Regions from separate parts of the Billgrantia hypersalina genome, predicted to be linked through region 2. Evidence: predicted binding sites of a transcription regulator. Region 2 holds the regulator's gene; the other holds the start of a gene.
The links. The regulator LexA, encoded in region 2, represses DNA repair genes until DNA is damaged. The targets are predictions, from matches to a motif close to TACTGTNTANNTANACAGTA.
Positions count from the first base shown of each region.

Region 1: recA (recombinase RecA) is a predicted target of LexA. The motif match lies at 2,240-2,259, and genes of this name have one in related genera.

Region 1 covers NZ_JBMIQI010000011.1:161,636-165,829, reverse strand. Annotated here, with positions in the region: gene alaS (alanine--tRNA ligase) at 1-440, opposite strand, end outside; gene ACOJCM_RS07785 (regulatory protein RecX) at 613-1,095, opposite strand; gene recA (recombinase RecA) at 1,099-2,163, opposite strand; gene ACOJCM_RS07775 (CinA family protein) at 2,301-2,822, opposite strand; gene ACOJCM_RS07770 (mechanosensitive ion channel family protein) at 2,913-4,049, opposite strand.
Region 2 covers NZ_JBMIQI010000002.1:161,213-165,406, forward strand. Annotated here, with positions in the region: gene nagZ (beta-N-acetylhexosaminidase) at 1-801, opposite strand, end outside; gene ACOJCM_RS00800 (L,D-transpeptidase family protein) at 916-1,434, opposite strand; gene ACOJCM_RS00805 (TetR/AcrR family transcriptional regulator) at 1,436-2,104, opposite strand; gene lexA (transcriptional repressor LexA) at 2,302-2,949, shown strand; gene dinB (DNA polymerase IV) at 2,976-4,022, shown strand; gene ACOJCM_RS00820 (energy-coupling factor ABC transporter permease) at 4,045-4,194, opposite strand, start outside.

The DNA of each region.
Region 1 (4,194 bases), on a different contig from region 2:
GGGTCGACGCCGATCTCCTCCTTCCAGATCCTCTCCGCCTCGTCATCGCTGACATGCACCGTGACCCACAGCTTTTCGGCCGGCAGTCCCAGGCGCTGGGTCAGGAATTCCCAGGCGAAGCGAATGGCGTCGCGCTTGAAGTAATCGCCGAAGCTGAAGTTGCCCAGCATCTCGAAGAAGGTGTGGTGGCGTGCGGTGTAGCCGACGTTGTCCAAGTCGTTGTGCTTGCCGCCGGCGCGCACGCAGCGCTGGGCCGAGGTGGCGCGGACATAGGGGCGCGGGTCACGGCCGAGGAAGACGTCCTTGAACGGCACCATGCCGGCGTTGGTGAACAGCAGCGTCGGGTCGTTGCCCGGCACCAGGGAGCTCGACGGCACGATGGTGTGGCCGTGCTCTTCGAAGTAACTCAGAAAGGCCTGTCTGATGTCTGCGCTTTTCATGGCATATCCGTGGCGATGAGCGTGGTCACCCGACGGCAGGCGTACTCGACCGTATTTCGCGTGGCCGAATTCGCACGCCTTGGCGTGTCAGGAGCGCCACCAGGGGCGTTCGCAAAGGGATGCATTATAGCGCAGTTGTCAAGCGACTAAAGGGGAGGCGCTCATGCCGGTCTCATTCAGGTGAGCCGAGACACTCCAGCGCATGGCGGACCTGCTCGAAATCGAACCCCCGGGAAGCCAGGAAGCGCTCGCGTCGGGCCCGCTCTCGAGGGGAGTCGTGGGAGTGAGAGAAGCGCCGCGCGAGCGCGTCGGCGGCGAGTTCGAACCAGTCGATTCCGCCTTCTCGTTCGGCCTCGGCAAGCACCGCAGCGATCAGCGCTCGCTCGACCCCGCGCCGCTCGAGCTCGGCGCGCACCTTGAGCGGCCCCTGGCCCCTCAGCACGCGGGAACGCAGGAAGCTCTCGGCAAAACGGGCATCGGACTGCAGCCCCTCGGCGCCCAGTTCATCGAGGCAGGCGGCGATCGTCTCGGCGGAGTGCCCGCGCGCGCCGAGCCGCTGTACCAGCTCGGCGCGGGAGTATTCGCGTCGGGCCAGCAGGCGGATGGCGTCGTCCCGCGGGGACGACGCACGCTCGGGGGCAGGCTGGGCGGGCATGGCTTAAAGCAGGTCGTCCTCACGCTCGGCATCGGCTGCCATAGGCTCCGCGGCCTCCTCCTCCTTGGGTGCGACCGTCGCCAGGAGCTGACCGCGGATCTGGCTCTCGATCTCCTCCATCACCGCCGGGTTGTCCTCGAGGAACTGGGCGGCATTGGCCTTGCCCTGGCCGATCTTGTTGCCCTTGTAGCTGTACCAGGCCCCGGCCTTGTCGATCAAGTTGCACTGCACGCCCAGGTCGACCACCTCGCCGGCATGGTAGATACCCTTTCCGTAGAGGATCTGGAATTCGGCCTGGCGGAACGGCGGAGCCACCTTGTTCTTCACCACCTTGACCCGGGTCTCGTTGCCGGTGACCTCGTCGCCCTGCTTCACCGAACCGGTGCGGCGAATGTCCAGGCGCACGCTGGCGTAGAACTTGAGCGCGTTGCCGCCGGTGGTGGTCTCGGGGCTGCCGAACATGACGCCGATCTTCATGCGGATCTGGTTGATGAACACCACCATGCAGTTGGCGTTCTTGATGTGGCCGGTGATCTTGCGCAGCGCCTGCGACATCAGGCGCGCCTGCAGGCCGACGTGAGAGTCGCCCATCTCGCCCTCGATCTCGGCACGTGGCGTCAGCGCCGCCACCGAGTCGATGATGATCACGTCGACACCGCCTGAGCGAACCAGCATGTCGCAGATCTCGAGCGCCTGCTCGCCGGTGTCCGGCTGCGAGACCAGCAGGTCGTCGAGGTTGACGCCGAGCTTCTCGGCATAGCTGGGATCGAGGGCGTGCTCGGCATCGATGAAGGCGCAGGTCTTGCCCTGGCGCTGGGCCTGGGCGATTACCGAGAGCGTCAGGGTGGTCTTGCCCGAGGACTCCGGCCCGAAGATCTCCACCACGCGGCCATAGGGCAGGCCTCCGATGCCCAGGGCGATGTCGAGCCCCAGCGAGCCAGTGGAGACCGACGGCATGACCACCCGTGGCGTATCGCCCAGGCGCATCACGGTACCCTTGCCGAACTGGCGTTCGATCTGGGAAAGGGCGGCATTCAATGCCTTGGAGCGGTTTTCATCCTGTGCCATGAGGCTCTCCTCGCAGAACTCGCAGACGCTTGAGGTCGAAATGAATGGCGGGCTGCCGACGGGGAGCTCGCCTGGACACTGTATGGTTGGCCAGTAGTATGGCGAAAAAAACGCCCCGCGCCTAGCCTCTTGCCCACTTATGGGTTCTCTTCGTTTTCCAGATGGCGTATCAGCCCGACCACGGCCTCGCGCACCGCTCGCTCACGCACCGCACGCCGATCACCGGGAAACTGGAAGCGCTCGGCCCGTTGGCGCGCCTCGCTACCCCAGGCCAGCCATACGGTGCCCACCGGCTTCTCCGGCGTGCCGCCATCTGGCCCGGCCACGCCGCTGATCGCCACGCCGAGCCTGGCCCCGCTGTCACGGCAGGCGCCTGCCACCATCGCCTCCACCACTTCGCGGCTCACTGCGCCGTGCTGGGCGATCAATGCCTCCGGCACGCCCAGCAGGCGCGCCTTGGCCGCATTGGAGTAGGTCACGTAGCCGGTCTCGAAGTAATCCGAGCTGCCCGCCACCGAGGTAATGGCGCTGGCCACGCCACCGCCGGTACACGATTCGGCTGCGGTCACGCTGATGCCGTGCTCGCGGCAGCGTCGCCCGAGCCGTTCGGCGAGCGTGGTGAGGTCGAGGTTGGCCAGGCTGGAAGCACTGTGGGGCATGGTATCGCTCCTTGTTCGAGAGGACCGGCGGCGGACGCCGGCCGCTTGTGCTGCGACTGCCTGCTACCATAGCGCATCCGTCCGCCGGCATCAGGCAACGCCGCAAACGGCCAGCGTGTGCGGTGCACCCTCAGGGCCGCATGGTCTGGTGCTGTGCCAGCTGGCCGGCGGCGCCGGATGCCAGGGGCACCTCGTCGAGAAACTCGAGCGAGCGCACCGGCATGGCGAACTTGATGTCGCGCTGGCGAAATTGATTGCCTGCTGGATATCCATGTAGAGGTTGAAATCCGAGCTGAGCACGTAATAGACGATCTCGTATTTCAGCGCATAGTCGTCGAAGAAACGCAGGTGGGCCCGGTCGAAGCGGGTATTCTCCACCGACTCGATGACCTGCCGGATCAATTCCGGCACCTCGCGCACCTTCTCCAGCGGCGTACGAAAGGAGAGCGCCAGGCTGAACACCACGCGCCGCTCGTTCATGCGGTTGTAGTTGTGAATGGTCTGCTGCAGCAGGCGAGTATTGGAGATCAGGACCTGCTCGCCGCTCAAGCTGCGTATGCGGGTCGTCTTGAGCCCGATGTACTCGATCGTGCCGGCAATGTCGCCGAAGACGATGAAATGGCCGACCTTGAACGGTTTGTCGATGCCGATGGACGCCGAGGCGAACAGGTCACCGAGCAGCGTCTGTACCGCTAGCGCGATGGCGATACCGCCGATCCCCAGGCTGGCCACGAAGGCGGTGATGTTCACGCCCAGGTTGGCCAGGATGGAGAGCAGGACCACGGCCCAGAGACCGATACGGAACATCAACACGACCATCGTGACGGTCAGTTGGTTGTCACGGCCGGCATCCGATTGCAGCGTGTCCTCCTTCCACAGGTCGAGTGCGGCGTCGACCCACAGGCCGAACTGGAACGCCAGCACCAGGAACCAGATATGGCTGACGCGCTGTTCCCAGACGGGCCCCAGCTCCACCACGAACAGGGCCACCTGCAGCGCCAAGGCGGCGAGCAGGAACCGACTGGTATGCTCGGCGATATGCGCGGCATAGTGGCGCCAATGCCCCCGGCCACGGTTCGACCAGTCGGCAATGCGGCCCACGGCCAGACGCAGCAGCAGGCGCAGCACGATATAGCTGGCGATGGATATTCCCAGCAGCAGCGTCATGGTTACCAGGGTCGGCTGGTTCAGCCAGCCCCCCAGGTCTTGCCAGAACTCCGTCTCCATAAACGCCTCCCTTCATCATTGACGCCAGTCATTATGGTCAATCCGACATGCCGTGACCGAGGGATTTGTTACGGCGTGTCGGCCACCAGCGGCCCATGGTAACCTTGCCCCACTGATGCCCCACGAATCCGACGAACCTGCCGAG
Region 2 (4,194 bases):
ACGATTACCCGGTGAACCCGCGAAACCGGCCCCCGCCATGCCGAGGTCATCGGAAAAAATGGTGCCTTTGAAGCCGAGCGATTCGCGCAGCAGGCCAAGCCAGCTCCCCGAGAAGCCTGCCGGGCGGGAATCGAAGGCCGTGTAGATGACATGCGCAGGCATGACGCCATCGAGCCGGGAAGCAAGCTCGGAGAATGGTATCAGGTCGTGTCGACGAAGTTCGTCCATCGGACGAGGGTCAACCGGCAGCTCCAGGTGGGAATCGGCCGCCACGCTGCCGTGGCCGGGAAAATGCTTACCCACCGCCGCCATGCCTGCCTCGTGCAGGCCGCTGATAAACGCTCCGGCCATGGCGGCTACCGCCCGAGGGTCGGAGGAAAAGCTGCGGTCGCCGATCACGCTTGAGATGCCGGTATCCACGTCGAGTACCGGGGCGAAGCTGAGGTCCAGTCCACAGGCGGCCATTTCCATGCCCAGCAGCCAGCCGGCATCGAGGCAGACCCTCAAGGTCACTTCGGGTGTCGTGGCATACTCCCTGCCGATACGCCCCATGGCCGGCAAGCGGGTCACCCCTTCACGCAGTCGCTGGACCCGGCCGCCCTCCTGGTCAATGGCCAGCAGCAACTCGGGACGAACGCGCCGTATGGCATCGCACAGCTTCCGAACCTGCTGCGCATGCTCGATGTTGCGGGAAAACAGGATCACGCCCCCTACCTCTGGGCGCATGAGCAGCTTGCGTTCTTCGCTGCGCAGTGCCGTGCCTTCCAGGTCGAGCATCACCGGGCCTAGGGTCTGGGTCATGATCGGGATCCTTGGGCATGAAAGGGAGCTGATTCTAGACTAAAGAAGCCTGCGGCAACAGCCACCTGACACCGCCGATTCGAGCCTTGGCGAGGGGGATCGGGCCACGTGGCATCACCCGTGCAGCCAGACCGGCGTCCCCGGTACTGCCAGGTCGAAGAGCTCGAGCAAGGCCTCGTCGCGCATGCGAATGCAACCATGCGAACGCGGCTCGCCCATCGGCTGATCGGGGGGCGTCCCATGTAAATAGATATAGCGCCTCTGGGAGTCGACGTCGCCTCCACGGTTGAAGCCACGCTCGAGCCCGCACAGCCACAGGATGCGTGTCAGAATCCAGTCGCGCCCAGGGTGAGCTTCGGCAAGCGCTGCACTGAACACTTCGCCGGTAGGACGCCGTCCGCGAAAGACGGCCCCGGGCGGCTCACCGCCACCGATGGCCGCTCGCACATAATGCCAGCCGAGCGGCGTACATCCACTCCCCTCACGCTGGCCCGCTCCCGCCCGTGCCGTCGATATCGACCATTCGTTGCGCTGCTCTTCGCCCAGCCAGTAAACGAGGCGCTGACGCACGATATCGACTTCCAGCCAGACACCGTCATGGGGTGGCAGCGCTTCCAGCCTCGGCGTTCGCATTTCAGCTCGCCATGGCCGGCTGGGCGGCGGGTGGCGGCGGCAGAGGCGCATTCATGGCCGCCACCACTACGGGGCGCAAACGGCGAATGAGGTCACGCACCGACACGTGCTCCTGGAAGTCCTTTTCGGCAATGTCGCGCAGCGCATCGAGTCCGGACAGTGTGAAGATGACCGTGCCCAGCACGAAATGCAGCCGCCAGAAGCGCTCGGCATCGGGCAGTTCGGGAGTAGCACGGCGCACCAGTTCGGTAAAGCGGGTGAAAACGCTGCCATACTCCTCCTGGATATGGCGCCGCAAATGGCCCTGGGCCTGGCTGTAGGCGAGCCCCAGCAATTTCATGAAAACCTTGAGGCTATGCTTCTCCGCGGGCACCTCGAGTACGGTGCGCGCCATGGTCTCGAGCAACTCCTCCAGTGGAATCACACCGCCGCCGTGACGCGCTTCGAGTTCGTCGAGAGCATGGTGGAAGCGCACGGTAAAGGGGTCGAGGTAGCGCGAGAACACCGCCTGGATCAGCGCCTTCTTCGAGCCGAAGTGATAGTTCACCGCAGCCAGGTTGACGCGCGCCTTGCTGGTGATGGTGCGCAACGACGTCTCGGCGAAGCCGCGTTCGGCGAACAAGACTTCGGCAGTGTCGAGAATGCGCGTGACGGTATCGGTCTGAGCCATGATCAGCTCCCGCTGGAAACAACTGTTTTAAACATTACAAAAGTCTACGCCATTACGCTTCCTGGCTCAACGTATCGAAAAGCAGAAGCGTTTTAAACGAACGAAGAATCTCGCACCGGACCTCATAGCGGCTTTTACTGGATAGACTTCCATGCTGTATACTTGACCAATACGGCAGTCAGCAACCGGAGTCCGACATGACACGCCCCCTTACCTCGCGCCAGCAGAATGTCTATGACTTCATCGTCAAGACCATGAACGAGTTCGGCTACCCTCCCACTCGTGCCGAGATCGCCCGGGCGCTGGGCTTCCGCTCACCCAACGCTGCCGAGGAGCATCTGCGCGCCCTTGAGCGCAAGGGTGTCATCAGGGTGATACGTGGCACGTCGCGCGGCATCCGTCTGCCGGCCCAGGAAGCCGACAGTGCCGTCAACGAGTCGAACACCGAGGGATTACCGATCATTGGTGAGGTGGCCGCCGGCAGTCCGGTTCTCGCGGCCGAGCATATCGATCGCTACTGCCCCCTGCCCCCGGATTACTTCACGCCCCGCGCCGATTACCTGCTCAAGGTGCGCGGCTTGTCGATGAAGGACGTCGGTATTCTCGAAGGGGACCTGTTGGCCGTGCATCGTACCGAGCGCGTGCGCGACGGGCAGATCGTCGTGGCGCGGCTGGAGGACGAAGTCACGGTCAAGCGATTCCACCGCCAGGGTCACCTTGTCATCCTCGAAGCAGAGAATGCCGATTTCGCCCCTATCGAGGTGGATTTGCGTCACCAGCCGCTGGAAATCGAGGGGATTGGGGTGGGGGTGATACGCGGCGGCAACGGCCAAGCTTTAGGGTAAGAGCTGGCTAGCCTGGTAAAATCATGATCCGCAAGATCCTGCACGCCGATTGCGACTGCTTCTATGCTGCCGTGGAGATGCGTGACAACCCGGCGCTTCGCGACATTCCCCTGGCGATCGGGGGTAGCGCCGAAGGGCGCGGCGTCATCTCGACCTGCAATTATCCTGCCCGCGCCTTCGGCATCCATTCCGCCATGCCCACGGCAAGGGCACTCCGCCTGTGCCCGCATCTCACCTTGCTGCCAGGCGATTTCGACCGCTATCGCGAAGCCTCTCGACAACTGCTGGAGATATTCCACGAACTGACGCCACTGGTGGAACCGCTGTCGCTCGACGAGGCCTTTCTTGACGTCACCGAGGTGACACGCTTTTCGGGCAGCGCCACCTGGATGGCGCACTGGCTGAAAGAGGAGTGTCTCAAGCGTGTCGGCATCACCGTATCGGTGGGCGCCGCGCCGTCGAAGTTCTTGGCCAAGATCGCCAGTGATTGGGAGAAGCCTGATGGACTGACCGTGATCACTCCCGCACAGGTGGATGACTTCGTACGCGAGCTCCCTGTCACCAAGCTGCACGGCGTCGGACCGGCTACAGGCAAGCGCCTCCAGGCACTCGACATCGCCACCTGTAAAGACCTGCAGGGGATACCGCTGGAGCGGTTGCTGCAGGAGTTCGGCAAGTTCGGGCAGCGTCTCCATGAATTGGCGCGGGGCATAGACGAGCGGCCGGTGCGCATCGAGCGCGAACGCAAGTCGGTCAGCGCCGAAGTCACCTTCGCCACCGACTTGTCGAATCTGAACGAATGCCATGCCGAGCTCGCGCCGCTCTGCGAGCGCCTGGAGGCTCGGCTCGCCCGTCACGGTCACCCGCCAATCGCCGGCACCTTCGTCAAGGTCCGCTTCGATGACTTTTCGCTCACAACCCTCGATTCCCGCGGCGGCCAGCCCAACGCAGAGACCTTTGCCGCGCTGATGGAGCAGGCCTGGGCACGGCGCCAGCGTCCGGTACGGCTGCTGGGCGTCGGCGTGCGACTGGTGCCGGACGACGCCAGACGGCAGCTCAGCCTGCCGCTCTAGGCCTGCCGGAGTGGGTCGGCGCTCATTTGGTGTCGATATAGCGATGCGGATCGAAGGTAGCGACCCAGTCCGGATGGTAGATCATCAGAACACTGAGCAGCATGCCGGTGATGAAGGCCTCCGAAGGCATCAACAGCGGAAGGAAGAGCGCATATTCCCTGGCCTGGTGAAC